One region of the Pseudomonas imrae genome, then DNA from elsewhere that is predicted to be linked to it. Evidence: predicted binding sites of a transcription regulator. Region 1 holds the regulator's gene; the other holds the start of a gene.

The links. The regulator FliA, encoded in region 1, starts transcription of late flagellar genes. The targets are predictions, from matches to a motif close to CTAAAGTTTNNNNNNNNNNNGCCGNTAA.
Region 2: motA (flagellar motor stator protein MotA) is a predicted target of FliA. The motif match lies at 2,101-2,128, and genes of this name have one in related genera.

Annotation. Positions count from the first base shown of each region.
Region 1 covers NZ_CP110853.2:3,754,233-3,761,818, forward strand. Annotated here, with positions in the region: gene OQ460_RS16950 (flagellar motor protein) at 1-262, opposite strand, end outside; gene OQ460_RS16955 (protein-glutamate methylesterase/protein-glutamine glutaminase) at 262-1,395, opposite strand; gene OQ460_RS16960 (chemotaxis protein CheA) at 1,445-3,640, opposite strand; gene OQ460_RS16965 (protein phosphatase CheZ) at 3,651-4,439, opposite strand; gene OQ460_RS16970 (chemotaxis response regulator CheY) at 4,458-4,832, opposite strand; gene fliA (RNA polymerase sigma factor FliA) at 5,004-5,744, opposite strand; gene fleN (flagellar synthesis regulator FleN) at 5,741-6,574, opposite strand; gene flhF (flagellar biosynthesis protein FlhF) at 6,682-7,586, opposite strand, start outside.
Region 2 covers NZ_CP110853.2:559,872-567,457, reverse strand. Annotated here, with positions in the region: gene rsgA (small ribosomal subunit biogenesis GTPase RsgA) at 1-55, shown strand, start outside; gene motB (flagellar motor protein MotB) at 156-1,178, opposite strand; gene motA (flagellar motor stator protein MotA) at 1,182-2,033, opposite strand; gene OQ460_RS02505 (HDOD domain-containing protein) at 2,200-3,735, shown strand; gene rhdA (thiosulfate sulfurtransferase) at 3,792-4,607, shown strand; gene asd (archaetidylserine decarboxylase) at 4,624-5,484, shown strand; gene serB (phosphoserine phosphatase SerB) at 5,624-6,838, opposite strand; gene OQ460_RS02485 (AhpA/YtjB family protein) at 6,973-7,586, shown strand, end outside.

The DNA.
Region 1 (7,586 bases):
CCGTGAGACTCCAGTTGACCACCCGGTCGATGCCGCCTGCCAAATCCACACGAGGCGGGAAAATAATCCAGATCAGAATCTGCATGGCGCGCTTGAACGAACTCAAGGGCGACTGCAGCAACGCAGCTCCCACCGTCCCGCCAATCACGATCAACGCTGCCGGACCGTTGGCGAGGGCACCAAGATGCCCGCCTTCGAGGTAGTTGCCCCCGATAATCGCGACGAACGCCATGATGATGCCGATCAGGCTCAACACATCCATCAGAGACAGGCCTCCACCAAGTGCCTGCCAATGTCATCCAGGCTGTAGACCGCATCGGCCAGGTCGGCCTTGACGATGGCCATGGGCATGCCATAGATCACGCAACTCGCCTCGTCCTGCGCCCAGATCGCGCTACCGCCCTGCTTGAGCAGGCGTGCGCCTTCACGGCCGTCGGCGCCCATACCGGTGAGCACCACCGCCAGAACTTTGTCGCCGTAAGACTTGGCTGCAGAGCCGAAGGTGATATCGACACAAGGCTTGTAATTAAGGCGCTCGTCACCCGGGAGGATTCTCACCGCACCGCGTCCATCGACCATCATTTGCTTGCCGCCGGGGGCCAACAACGCCAGGCCCGGGCGCAGGATGTCACCGTCCTCGGCCTCCTTGACGCTGATGCGGCACAGCTTGTCCAGGCGCTCGGCAAATGCCTTGGTGAACGCAGCAGGCATGTGCTGGACCAACACGATCGGCGCCGGGAAGTTGGCCGGCAGTTGCGTCAACACCCGCTGCAAGGCCACCGGGCCACCGGTGGACGTACCGATGGCCACCAACTTGTAAGCCTTGCGCTTGGGCGCGGGCGAGTTGCTACTGGTGGCCGATGCACGCACCGGAGCTACGGCGGAGCGGGCAGCCGGCTCCGATACAGGTGTCGATGCAGGAATCGGGCGAGCGAAACTGCTGACCGGCGCAGGTGCTGCCACCTGTGCTGGCGCCGGCGCCCTGAAGCTGCCGCGATTACTGCGCGAGATGCTATGCACCTTCTCGCAGAGCATCTGCTTGACCTTCTCCGGGTTGCGCGAGATGTCTTCGAAATTCTTCGGCAGGAAGTCCACGGCGCCCGCGTCCAGCGCATCGAGGGTCACTCGGGCGCCTTCGTGCGTCAGCGACGAGAACATCAACACCGGGGTCGGGCAGCGTTGCATGATGTGCCGAACGGCGGTGATGCCATCCATCATCGGCATCTCGTAGTCCATGGTAATCACGTCCGGCTTCAACGCCAGGGCCTGATCGATCGCCTCTTTGCCGTTGGTAGCCGTACCGACCACCTGGATATTGGCATCGGCTGAAAGAATTTCCGAGACGCGGCGGCGGAAGAAACCCGAATCGTCCACCACCAGAACCTTGACTACCATAACCACTCCGTTAGGCCGGGCAAGGGACTGTCGCCCTGCCCCACCAGAATCAAATACGCCGTGCGGCGTAACGCTTGAGCATGCTCGGCACATCGAGAATCAGCGCGATCCGGCCATCGCCGGTAATGGTCGCGCCCGACATGCCTGGCGTGCCCTGCAGCATCTTGCCCAAAGGCTTGATCACCACTTCTTCCTGGCCCACCAGTTGATCGACCACGAAGCCGATACGCTGGGTACCCACGGAAAGGATCACCACATGGCCTTCAAGCTGCTCTTCATGCTTGGCCGAAGCCACCAGCCAGCGCTTGAGGTAGAACAGTGGCAACGCCTTGTCGCGCACAATCACCACTTCCTGGCCGTCCACCACATTGGTACGCGACAGGTCGAGGTGGAAAATCTCGTTGACGTTGACCAGTGGGAAGGCAAACGCCTGGTTGCCCAGCATCACCATCAGGGTCGGCATGATCGCCAGGGTCAACGGCACCTTGATGACGATCTTCGAACCCTGGCCCTTGGTCGAATAAATATTGATCGAGCCATTGAGCTGGCTGATCTTGGTTTTCACCACGTCCATGCCAACGCCACGGCCCGAAACATCGGAAATCTCGGTCTTGGTCGAGAAGCCCGGCGCAAAGATCAGGTTGTAGCATTCGGTGTCGCTAAGGCGCTCGGCGGCGTCCTTGTCCATCACGCCACGCTTGACCGCTATACCGCGCAGAATATTGGGGTCCATACCTTTGCCGTCATCGGTGATGGACAGCAGGATATGGTCGCCTTCCTGCTCGGCCGCCAGGATCACCTTGCCACCACGGCTCTTGCCTGCGGCTTCGCGTTCTTGCGGGGTTTCCACGCCGTGGTCGACAGCGTTGCGCACCAAGTGGACCAACGGATCGGCCAGGGCCTCGACAAGGTTCTTGTCGAGATCGGTTTCTTCGCCTACCAGTTCCAGATTGATTTCTTTCTTCAACTGCCGGGCGAGGTCGCGAACCAGGCGCGGGAAGCGGCCGAAGACCTTCTTGATCGGCTGCATTCGCGTTTTCATCACGGCGGTTTGCAGGTCGGCGGTCACCACGTCGAGGTTCGACACCGCCTTTTGCATGGCTTCATCGCCGCTGTTAAGACCCAGGCGCACCAGACGATTACGCACCAGCACCAGCTCACCGACCATATTCATGATGTCGTCCAGCCGCGCGGTATCAACGCGCACGGTGGTTTCGGCTTCGCTGGCGGGAGCTTTGTCCGTTACCGGAGCCGGAGTGCGTGCAGGAGCAGGCGCCGGCCGGGCGGGTGCCGCAGCCTTGGCGGCAACCGGTGGCGGCGTGGCGACAGCGGCCGAGGTGGCCGTGACCGGGGGCACTTCGGAAAACTTGCCCTTGCCGTGCAACTCGTCCAGCAACGACTCGAATTCGTGGTCGGTGATCAGGCCGTCAGCAGCCGATGCCACGGCGGGCGTCGGCGCAGCAGGTGCAACAACAGCGGCAGCGACCGCCGGCAAAGCGTCGACGGCAAACGAGCCTTTGCCATGCAACTGATCCAGCAACGCTTCGAATTCGTCGTCGGTGATGTCAGTGCTGACGGGGGCAGCAGGTTCGACTGGCGCAGGCGCAGCAGTCACGGCTTCAGGAGCAAACTGGCCTTTACCGTGCAGTTGGTCGAGCAACGACTCGAACTCGGCGTCGGTAATGTCTTCGGTCGTGGGCACCATCGCCGGCGCGGCCGCCTTGGGCGCTTGGGCCTCGGCCTTGACTGCGTTGAGGGAGTTCAGCAGTTGCTCGAACTCGCTGTCAGTGACATCCGCCTCAGGTTCGGCGACCGGCTCGGGCGCTGTTTCGACCACCGCGGTTGCGCTGACATCGGCAGGCTCCGCCAGACGCGCCAGGGCAGCCAACAGTTCCGGGGTCGCGGCGGTGACGGGTGCGCGTTCACGCACCTCGGTGAACATGCCGTTGACCGCGTCCAGCGCTTCCAGGATCACGTCCATCAATTCAGAGTCGACGTGCCGTTCACCCTTGCGCAGGATGTCGAACACGTTCTCGGCAATGTGACAGCACTCCACCAACTCATGCAGCTGGAGGAAGCCGGCGCCCCCTTTTACAGTGTGAAAACCGCGAAAAATTGCATTGAGCAGGTTCGCATCATCTGGCCGGCTTTCCAGCTCGACCAGTTGTTCGGACAGTTGCTCTAGAATTTCGCCGGCCTCTACAAGGAAATCCTGAAGGATTTCTTCATCGGCGCCGAAGCTCATGGTGTGCTCCTTAGAAGCCTAAACTGGATAACAAGTCATCTACGTCATCCTGACCTGACATAACGTCTTCACGTTTATCGGCATGAATCTGCGGACCTTCACCCTTGGCGAGATGTTTTTGTGGATCTTTTTCCGAGAGGATCGCTGCGCGGTCATGTTCGATGCCGGCAAAACGATCGACCTGGCCGGCCATCAGCACCAACTTGAGCAGGTTGCTCTCCACTTCGGTGACCAACTGGGTCACCCGCTTGATCACCTGGCCGGTGAGGTCCTGGTAATCCTGGGCAAGTAGAATATCGTTGAGGTTGCTGGAAACCGTGCGGTTTTCCTGCTCGCTGCGCGACAGAAAACCGTCGACCCGGCGAGCCAGTTCACGAAACTCCTCGGCCCCCACTTCCCGGCGCATGAAGCGGCCCCAGTCCGCGCTCAGCAGCTTGGCCTCGGCGGCCATGCCGTTGACCAAAGGCGTGGCGTTTTCCACCAGGTCCATGGTGCGGTTGGCCGCAGCTTCAGTCAGCCGGACCACATAGGACAGGCGCTCGGTGGCGTCGGTGATCTGCGAGATTTCTTCGGCCTGGGGCATGCGCGGGTCGATCTGGAAATTGACGATCGCACTGTGCAACTCACGCGTGAGCTTGCCCACTTCCTGGTACAGGCCGCGGTCGCGGGTCTGATTGAGCTCATGGATCAACTGCACCGCGTCGCCGAACTGGCCTTTTTCCAGGCTGTCGACCAACTGGTGAGCGTGTTTTTTCAGGGTCGATTCAAAATCGCCCTGCGAGATTTCTTTATGCTCCATAGCTCCCCCGTGGCGGCATCAACCGTTGATGCGTTCAAAGATCTTCTCGATCTTCTCTTTCAAGGCCACTGCAGTGAATGGCTTGACCACGTAACCGTTGACCCCGGCCTGGGCGGCTTCGATGATCTGTTCACGCTTGGCTTCGGCGGTCACCATCAACACCGGCAGGCTGCGCAGCTTTTCATCAGCGCGCACATGGCGCAGCAAATCGATGCCGGTCATGCCCGGCATGTTCCAGTCGGTTACCAGAAAGTCGATGCTGCCGCTGTTGAGGATCGGAATCGCCGTCGTACCGTCATCCGCCTCGACCGTGTTAGTGAACCCAAGGTCACGCAACAGGTTTTTTATGATCCGCCGCATCGTTGAGAAGTCATCAACGATGAGGATTTTCATGTTCTTGTCCAATTCGACCTCCAAGCAGTCTTAAACGCGTCCAGCACCTGGGCGCGCCATTTCATTCAACAGGTATTCCACAAAAAGGACTGCAGGGGGTCGCACCACAGGCCAACCCCGTCCAGGCCTAGCGCCCGGACGGTGTCGTTCACAGTGTCCCCACACTGCCTGTCAGCGCGCGCGCCATTCTCCCAAACGCCCGCGCAAACGGGCCGCGCATTGGCTGTGCAACTGGCTGACCCGCGACTCGCTGACACCCAGGACCTCACCGATTTCCTTGAGGTTCAGCTCTTCGTCGTAGTACAGCGCCAACACCAGCCGCTCACGCTCTGGCAGATTGGCAATCGCGTCCGCCAACGCACTCTGGAAACGTTCGTCCTCCAGATCGCGCGACGGTTCGAGATGGGCACTCGCGCCGTCCTCGTGCAACCCTTCGTGTTCGCCGTCCTGCAACAGGTCGTCGAAACTGAACAAGCGGCTGCCCAAGGTATCGTTCAAAATCCCGTAGTAATCATCGAGACTCAATTGGAGTTCGGCCGCAACTTCATGATCTTTAGCGTCGCGACCGGTTTTTGCTTCAATTGAGCGAATGGCATCACTGACCATCCGGGTATTGCGGTGTACCGAACGCGGCGCCCAATCACCTTTACGCACTTCATCGAGCATCGCCCCGCGGATACGAATTCCCGCGTACGTCTCGAAACTCGCGCCTTTGCTCGCGTCGTACTTGGTCGACACTTCGAGCAGGCCGATCATGCCCGCCTGGATCAGGTCTTCGACCTGGACGCTGGCGGGCAAGCGCGCCAGCAAGTGATAGGCAATGCGCTTGACCAGAGGCGCATAGCGCTCGATCAACTCGCCTTGACTGTCACGTGCCGACTTCTTGTAAAGGTTGTAGCCGCTGGCTGTCATAGCACCGGTCCTGCACTCGTCTGATGCACCAATCGCTCGACGAAAAATTCCAGATGCCCACGGGGATTGGCGGGCAGCGGCCAGGTATCGACCTTCTGGGCAATGGCCTTGAACGCCAACGCGCATTTGGAACGAGGGAACGCTTCGTAGACCGCACGCTGCTTTTGCACAGCCTTGCGTACACACTCGTCGTAGGGCACTGCACCGACATATTGTAAGGCGACATCGAGGAAGCGATCAGTGACCTTGGTCAACTTGGCGAACAGGTTGCGCCCTTCCTGCGGGCTCTGGGCCATGTTCGCCAACACCCGGAAACGATTCATGCCGTAGTCGCGGTTAAGCAATTTGATCAGCGCATAGGCGTCGGTGATCGAGGTAGGCTCGTCGCACACCACCAGCAATACTTCCTGGGCTGCGCGCACGAAGCTGACTACCGATTCACCGATCCCAGCGGCGGTGTCGATCACCAGCACGTCGAGGTTGTCGCCGATATCACTGAAGGCCTGGATCAGGCCTGCGTGCTGCGCCGGACTCAGATGGACCATGCTCTGGGTACCCGACGCCGCCGGAACGATGCGAATCCCGCCCGGCCCCTGCAACAGCACGTCGCGCAGCTCACAGCGGCCCTCAATGACATCAGCCAGAGTATGTTTGGGCGTCAGTCCCAGCAGAACGTCAACGTTCGCCAGTCCCAGGTCGGCATCCATCAGCATGACACGTCGGCCAAGCTCTGCCAGGGCCAGGGACAAATTCACTGACACGTTAGTTTTCCCGACGCCACCTTTGCCGCCGGTCACCGCGATCACCTGTACGGGATGCATGCTGCCCATGTGCTTTCTTTCACCTTGTCTTGCTTAGACGCAGGCTACATAGGGTGGTCGCGCGCAAAGCTTGCTGACCATCAATGTAGGTACACTTCACTGTATTCATTTAGCCCTCAGCCGACCCGTCGGGCCGGGCTGTGGTAGAGGTCTGCGAACATGTCGGCCATCGCTTCCTCACTGGGTTCTTCCTGCATTTGCACGCTGACGGCCCGGCTGACCAGCTGATGTCGGCGCGGCAGATGCAAATCATCCGGGATCCGCGGCCCGTCGGTCAGGTAGGCAACCGGCAATTCATGACTGATGGCCAGGCTCAACACTTCGCCCAGGCTTGCCGTCTCATCGAGTTTTGTCAGAATACAACCCGCCAGCCCACAACGCTTGTAGCTATGGTAGGCAGCGCTCAGAACCTGTTTCTGGCTGGTAGTTGCAAGTACCAGGTAATTTCTTGATTTGATCCCGCGCCCGGCCAGGCTTTCCAACTGCATGCGCAAGGCCGGATCGCTGGCCTGCAGGCCAGCCGTGTCGATCAGTACCACGCGCTTGCGCAGCAGCGGATCGAGGGCGTTGGCCAGCGACTGGCCTGGATCGACATGGGTCACGGGCACATTGAGGATACGCCCCAGGGTCTTGAGTTGCTCCTGGGCGCCAATCCGGTAGCTGTCCATACTCACCAGCGCGATGTTGTTCGCGCCGTACTTGAGCACATAACGCGCCGCCAGCTTGGCCAGGGTGGTGGTCTTGCCCATGCCGGCAGGGCCGACCATGGCAATGACCCCGCCCTCTTCCAGGGGCTCGATCTGCGGGGTGGCGATCATGCGTGCCAGGTGCGCCAGGAGCATGCGCCAGGCTTGGCGAGGTTCTTCGATTGTGGCGGTCAGCTCCAGCAGGTCGCGGGACAACGGGCCGGACAGGCCGATGCGTTGCAGGCGACGCCAGAGATTGGCCTGTTGCGGCTTGCTGCCCTGCAACTGATTCCAGGCCAGGGAACCCAGCTGGACTTCCAGCAGTTCGCGCAGGC
Region 2 (7,586 bases), 2.3 Mb from region 1:
ACGCATGAACAGCTACCGCTCGATCATCGCCAGCCTGCCGGAAAGCAGCTATTAAACTGTGTGGGAGCGGGCTTGCTCGCGATAGCATCACCTCGGTGCATCAGTTGCACCGAGTTGTCTGTATCGCGAGCAAGCCCGCTCCCACACAAGATGCGTCAGCTACCGGCCGGGGCTTCTCCGGGAGCCTTCAACCCTCCGTCATCGAACAGATTGAGCTTCTGGCGCAGCTCATGGGCCGGTAACGGTTCTTGCTCCGGCGGCAGGGCATCTGGATCCACTGGGACTTCGCCCGGCGCACCATCACCTTGAGTCGGTACCGGCTGCACCGCACCCGGCTCGCCCTCAATCGCGCGTTGAGCTTTTTTGGTCAGCACGACGATATCGATACGCCGGTTGACCGGGTTGAATGGGTCTTGAGTGTCGAACAACTGCGAAGAGGCAAAGCCCACGACCCGCGCCACTTGCTCCTGCGGGTAGCTGCCGGCCACCAATACACGGCGGGCGGCGTTGGCGCGGTTGGCGGACAACTCCCAGTTACCGAAATCACCCAACCCCGAATACGGCTTGGCATCGGTATGGCCACTGACACTGATCTTGTTCGGCACCGCCTTGATGGTGTCGGCCATGGCCAGCAGGATATCCTCGAAGTACGGTTTCAACCGCGCACTGCCGGAGTCGAACATCGGCCGGTTGGCGGCATCCATGATCTGAATGCGCAAGCCATCAGGCGTAATCTGAAACCGGATCTGATCCTTGAAGTTCTGCAGTTGTGGGTTCTCGTCGACCTTGCTCTGCAACTCCTGCAGCAGCAACTCCAATCGCTCGTGCTCGACCTGCTCGGCCAGGCTTTCGACGGTTTCGCGCTCGATGGGAATATTTTGCTGAGGTGACTCGGTATTGATCTCGGGATTGATAGTGCGCTCGGGCGCCAGTTCCGGTGAGCCACCCAAGTCAATCACAAAGGGCGTACCACTTTCGGAAAACCCGATAGGATCCTTGAAGTAACCGGCAATGGCGATCTTTTGCTCCGGCGTCGCCGTGGACATCAGCCACAGCACCAGGAAGAACGCCATCATCGCCGTCGCAAAGTCGGCAAAGGCAATTTTCCAGGCGCCGCCGTGGTGCCCGGCAGCGAAGCGCTTGACGCGCTTGATGATGATCGGCTGGTTGTTTTCCATGACTCAGCGACCGCGAACCGCTTGTTCCAGCTCGGAAAAACTCGGCCGGTGTCGCGGATACAGAACTTTGCGTCCGAACTCCACGGCCAGGGACGGCGGCATGCCGGACGCCGAAGCCACCAGGGAAGCCTTGATCGCTTCGTAGATATTCAACTCTTCCTTGGCGTCATGAGCCAGGCAGGTCGCCAGCGGACCAAAAAAGCCGTAGGCGGCAAGAATACCGAAGAAGGTCCCCACCAGTGCTGCGCCAACGTGCATGCCGATGGCAGCCTGATCACCCTCGCCCAGGGAGGCCATGGTCACCACGATCCCCAGGACCGCGGCGACAATACCAAACCCGGGCATGCCGTCTGCGATACCGTTTACAGCATGGGACGGATGCTCAAGCTCTTCCTTCAAGCTGAACAGCTCCATGTCGAACAACCCTTCCAGCTCATGGGGCGCCATGTTGCCGGAGGACATGATGCGCAGGTAGTCACAGACGTAGGCCGTCATGCGCTCGTCCTTGAGCACGGCCGGGTACTTGGCGAAAATCGGGCTCGCCGCAGCGTCCTCGATATCACCTTCAATCGCCATCATGCCTTCACGGCGGCTCTTGTTGAGAATCTCATAGATCAGGCCCAGCACTTCCAGGTAGAAGGTGTGGGAAAAGCGCGAGCCGAACATACCCAGCGACTTCTTGACCACGTGCATGGTCATGTAGCCAGGGTTGGCCTGGAGGAATGCACCGAATGCCGCACCGCCAATGATCAGCACTTCGAAAGGTTGGATCAGCGCGGCAATTTTACCGTGCGACAGAACGTACCCGCCGAGCACGCTTGCGATGACGACGATGATGCCGATAATTTTAGCCATAGGGGATGAGTACTTGCGCCGTCGGGTTCATGGACATATTCGGAAGATCTGAAAACTCTTCTTCTACTTATCGGCAAAACTGCGCCAGACTATAGCCCGTTAAGGCGAAAAGCCAGTTCGGCCCACTCCGGGCGTGTTGACCGCAAGTGATGATCGCGCCCCAATCATGGCAAACGAAACGACAGTCCAAACTCCACCTCCTACAACCCTGGCCGGCTGGATAAAACGCCTGGACGACGTTCGGTTGCCTGTCCCGCAATCGAGCCACGACGCGGTAAGCAAGGCCATTGGAGATAGCCGTCGATCGTTGCGTGATATTGCAGAACTGATGCAGGACAGCCCGGCACTGGTGCTCTGTGTGATGCGCGCGGCCAACCACCACGCCAATGGCAGCCTGGCGGAACCTGCGGAAAACCTCGAAGTGGCGCTCAACCGCCTCGGCTTGAAACGCACCGCAGAACTGCTGGGCCATCTGCCCTCAGTCCCGCTCAATGAAATTCCCGTGGCGCTGCGCCAATTGCAGTTGGTCAGCCAGCATGCATCGCAGCAAGCCAGCGGCCTGTTTGCCAGCCGCCTGGCGCGCCTGTGGCAAGACATACACTGGGGTAGCCTGCTGTTTCTTTCACCGCTGTGGCCCATGGCGGTGGTCTACCCCAAGTTGCTCGAGGAATGGGAGCTTCGGGTGATCCACAAAGGCCAATCGGCGTGCAAAGTCGAACAACAACTATTTGGCGTGCGCTTGCTGGAACTGTGCCTGGGGTTGACCGAAGCCTGGCGCCTGCCGATCTGGGTTTCCCAGGGCTATCAATTGCTGCTCGGCGAACAACGCCTATTGGTCAAGGCACTGCGCATTGCCCGAGAAGAAGCGACACTGAGCCAACAACATAAACTGGATGACGACCCGCAACTGCGACGCTGGCTGAACCAGCCGGCCAACACCGTGCTGCTGGCCAACGGCATGGCGCTGGCGGCGCAGGAATCCTGGACATGCCCGCATACCCTGCGCTGGCAATACCTGACTGCACTGTACTTGCAACAGCCCCTGGGCGAGGTCCAGCAGCAGGTTCACCAACAGGCAGCGATCAGTGCCCGCCATACCTTGAACGCCGATCTATGGCATCCGGCGCTGGCGCTGATCTGGCCATGGCATGGACAACAGGCCCATCGCGGCCTGCTGCCGGCCCCGCCGCCAACCGCTGAAGCCCTGGCGGTATGGCGCAAACGCTGCAGCGAACTGCTGACCGAGCCCAGTCGCTTTGCCAACGCCATGCATTTGACCACCTGCGTCAAGGAAGCCCTGGCCGCCAGTGGCATGCGGCGGGTCATGTTGTTGATGGCTGACCGAAGCCTGAGCACCTTGCGAGTACATCAGGTTGACGGCCTGCCGAAGGAAGCCGCCCACCTGAGCCTGGAGGTAGCAGACAGCACGCTGTTGCAACGCCTGCTGGAGAAGTCCGCCCAAGTGCGCCTGACACCCGATAATCACGCCCAATTCGCCGCGCTGTTGCCGGCCTCGCTGCGCCGCCTGTTCGCCGGTGAGCATCTGTTGCTGCGCTCGCTGAGCTGCAATGGTCGCGTGGTCATGCTGATGATTGCCGACCAGGGCGGCGGGCCGTTCTCGGAAACCAGCGTACAAGCCTTCGGCAAAACCGCCCAATGTACCGAGAAAGCCCTGCACAGCTTTACCAACCGCACGGCTTGATGCTTGCGCTACAATCGCCCTCCTTTATCACCCATTTTGTGCCCAGGAGACCTCACATGCCTGACTTCTCTGGCTTGCCGCTGGTAATCGAGCCCAGCGACCTGCTCGGTCGTCTTGATGCCGAACAGTTGATCCTGGTGGACCTGACCAGCGCCGCCCGTTATGCCGAAGGGCATATCCCGGGCGCACACTTTGTCGATCCCAAGCGCACCCAACTGGGTCAGCCACCGGCTCCAGGCCTGTTGCCGGCCAAGGCCGACCTCGAGAAACTGTTCGGCGAGCTGGGCCACACGCCGGATGCCACCTACGTGGTATATGACGACGAAGGCGGTGGCTGGGCTGGCCGTTTTATCTGGATGCTCGACGTGATCGGCCACCAGAAATATCACTACCTCGACGGAGGCCTGCTGGCGTGGCTGGATGAACAACATCCGCTGTCGACCAACGTGCCGGCCAACGTCGGTGGCCCGGTCAGCCTGACCCTGCACGACGAGCCCACCGCCACCCGCGAATACCTGCAAAGCCGCCTCGGCGCGACTGACCTGGGGATTTGGGATGCACGTGGACCGCTGGAATATTCCGGGGAGAAAGTCCTCACCGCCAAAGGCGGGCACATTCCCGGCGCCGTGAACTTCGAATGGACCGCCGGCATGGACAAGGCACGCAACCTGCGCATCCGCCGCGACATGCCACAGATCCTCGAAGACCTGGGGCTGACCAAAGACAAAGAGATCATCACCCACTGCCAGACTCACCACCGTTCTGGCTTTACCTACCTGGTGGCCAAGGCGCTCGGTTATCCGCGAGTCAAAGGCTATGCCGGTTCCTGGGGCGAATGGGGCAACCACCCCGACACCCCCGTCGAGACTTAAGGTTTAAGGACACTTAATGAAAAAGCAGTTGTTTATCCTCAGCCAGTACTTGCTGCCACACCATTTGCTGTCGCGCCTGGCTGGCTGCATTGCCGAGTGCCGTGTGCGCTGGTTCAAGAATGCCTTCACTACGTGGTTCGCCAAGCGCTACCAAGTGGACATGACCCAGGCCTTGGTGGAAGACGTGACCGCCTACGAGCACTTCAACGCCTTCTTCACTCGCGCCCTGAAAGACGGCGCCCGCCCGCTGGACCCAACCCCAGGTGCAGTGCTGAGCCCGGCCGACGGTGCCGTCAGCCAACTCGGCCCGATCGAGCATGGCCGCGTGTTCCAGGCCAAGGGCCACAGTTACAGCGTGCTGGAGCTGCTCGGCGGCGATGCAGCCGTTGCCGCACCGTTCATGGGCGGCGACTTTGCGACTATTTACCTGTCGCCGAAGGACTATCATCGGGTTCACATGCCGCTGGCCGGCACCTTGCGGGAAATGGTCTACGTGCCGGGACGAATTTTCTCGGTCAACCAGACCACGGCGGAAAACGTCCCGGAACTGTTTGCCCGTAACGAGCGGGTTGTCTGCCTGTTCGACACCGAACGCGGGCCAATGGCCGTGGTGCTGGTCGGCGCGATGATTGTCGCGTCGATTGAAACCGTGTGGGCCGGACTTGTGACACCGCCCAAGCGCGAACTGAAAACCTTCCGTTACGACGAAGCCGCCCGTGCGCCGATTCACCTGGAAAAAGGTGCGGAACTGGGGCGCTTCAAGTTGGGTTCGACCGCCATCGTGCTATTTGGGCCGGATCAAGTGAAGTGGGCTGAAGAGCTGGTGGCGGGCTCGCCAGTACAGATGGGCCAAGGCATCGCACTGCCAAAAGCCTGACTCCCAGCAGATTTGAAGCTGGAACCCAATCAATGTGGGAGCTGGCTTGCCTGCGATAGCGGTGGTGAATTCAACATCGCTATCACAGGCAAGCCAGCTCCCACATTTTTGATCCCATTCCTACCGTCGGGTCGGGGGTTTATAGCTGACCGTCGCGGTCGCGCAGGCCCAGCAGATACAGCACTCCATCGAGCCCCAGGGTCGAAATCGCCTGTTTGGCCGATTGCTTGACCAGTGGCTTGGCACGGAATGCCACGCCCAAGCCGGCAATCGCCAGCATCGGCAGATCGTTGGCGCCGTCACCGACCGCAATGGTCTGCTCCAGACGCAACCCTTCCTTATGTGCCAGCTCGCGCAGCAAATCGGCTTTACGCTGGGCGTCGACAATCGGCTCGACCGCCACGCCTGTTACCTTGCCGTCCAGCACTTCCAGCTCGTTGGCAAATACGTAGTCAATGCCCAGCCTGGCCTGTAGCTGCTTGGCAAAGTAGGTAAAACCGCCCGACAAAATCGCAGTTTTGTAGCCCAGCCGCTTGAGTTCGGCAAACAAAGTCTCTGCGCCTTCGGTCAGGCGCAACGAGGCGCCGATGGAGTCCAGCACGCTGACATCCAGGCCCTTGAGCAGCGCCAGGCGCTCCTTGAAGCTGGCGCGAAAATCCAACTCGCCGGCCATTGCCCGCTCGGTGATCGCCGAAACCTGCTCGCCAACCCCCGCGGCCTTGGCCAGTTCGTCGATGACCTCGGCCTCGATCAGCGTCGAGTCCATATCAAACACCGCCAGGCGGCGGTTACGGCGAAACAGCGAATCTTCCTGGAAGGCGATATCGACATTCAGCTCTTGAGCGACACTGAGAAACTCAGCGCGCAAGGCCTGGGGATCGGCTGGCTCACCGCGCACGGAGAACTCGATACAACCCTTGCCCTGGTCGGCGGGCGTGTCCAATGGCATACGACCCGACAGACGGTCGATATGGTCGATATTCAGTCCGTATTGCGCAGTGATCGAACTGACACGCTGCAATTGTTCGGCCGTCACCTTGCGCGTCAGCAGCGTCACGATGTGACGTTTTTTGCCCTGGCCGCCGACCCAATGCTGGTAATCCTCTTCGGAGACCGGGGTGAAACGAACCTGCTGATCCAGCTTATACGCCGTAAACAGGATGTCCTTGAGTACGGACGAGGCCTGCTCGGTGCCCGGAATCTCGACCAGGATGCCGAACGACAAGGTGTCGTGAATCACGGCCTGGCCGATGTCGAGAATGTTTACACCACCCTGGGCCAGAACACCGGTAATGGCTGCGGTGAGACCCGGCCGGTCCTCACCTGTGATGTTAATCAGGACAATTTCGCGCAAAGCGCACCCCCGAGCTGGAAAAAAACCGCATTCTACGCACTTTCAGTGACCATCGGGCACAGCGAGCGCTTTGCCGGTCATGGGCCTGTCGCTATACTGCGCGTCAACTTCACGGACTAAAGAGCCGAGCTCAAGTGAACCGGCCCACGCCAGTAAAAACCGATAACTTCTTCCTGCTGATCTTCCGGGCACTGCGCCATCGCCGTGTACCGATTGCATTGCGCATCGCCAGCCATAACGTGATCCTGGTCGCCCTGGCCCTGGTGATCTACGCGTGCGTGATGGGTTTGCAGTTCAAACAGGCCATGCACGAGCAGGCTGACGCGCTGGGCGAGAGCTTGACCACCCAGACCGCCACGTCGGCGACCGAGCTGTTGGTGTCCAACGACATTCTCAGCCTCAACGTGCTGCTCAACAACCTGACCAAGAACCCGCTGGTGGCTCATGCTGCCATCTACAGCGTGGACAACCGGATCATGGCCGAAGCCGGGCAGCGCCCGAAGAACGGCCTGCTGGGCGAAGCCGAAGGTTTGTACCAGAGCAATATCACGTTCCAGGATGTAAAGGCAGGCCAACTGCGTATCAGCCTGGACATGCAACAGTTCCAGCAACCGATGACCATCAGCCTGCAAAGCATGGGCATCTTGAGCGCGATCCTGTTGGCCCTGGCCCTGGCCTTGAGCCTGCGCCTGGGGCGGCATATCTCCACGCCCTTGATGCAACTGCGGATCTGGCTGCGGGACATTGA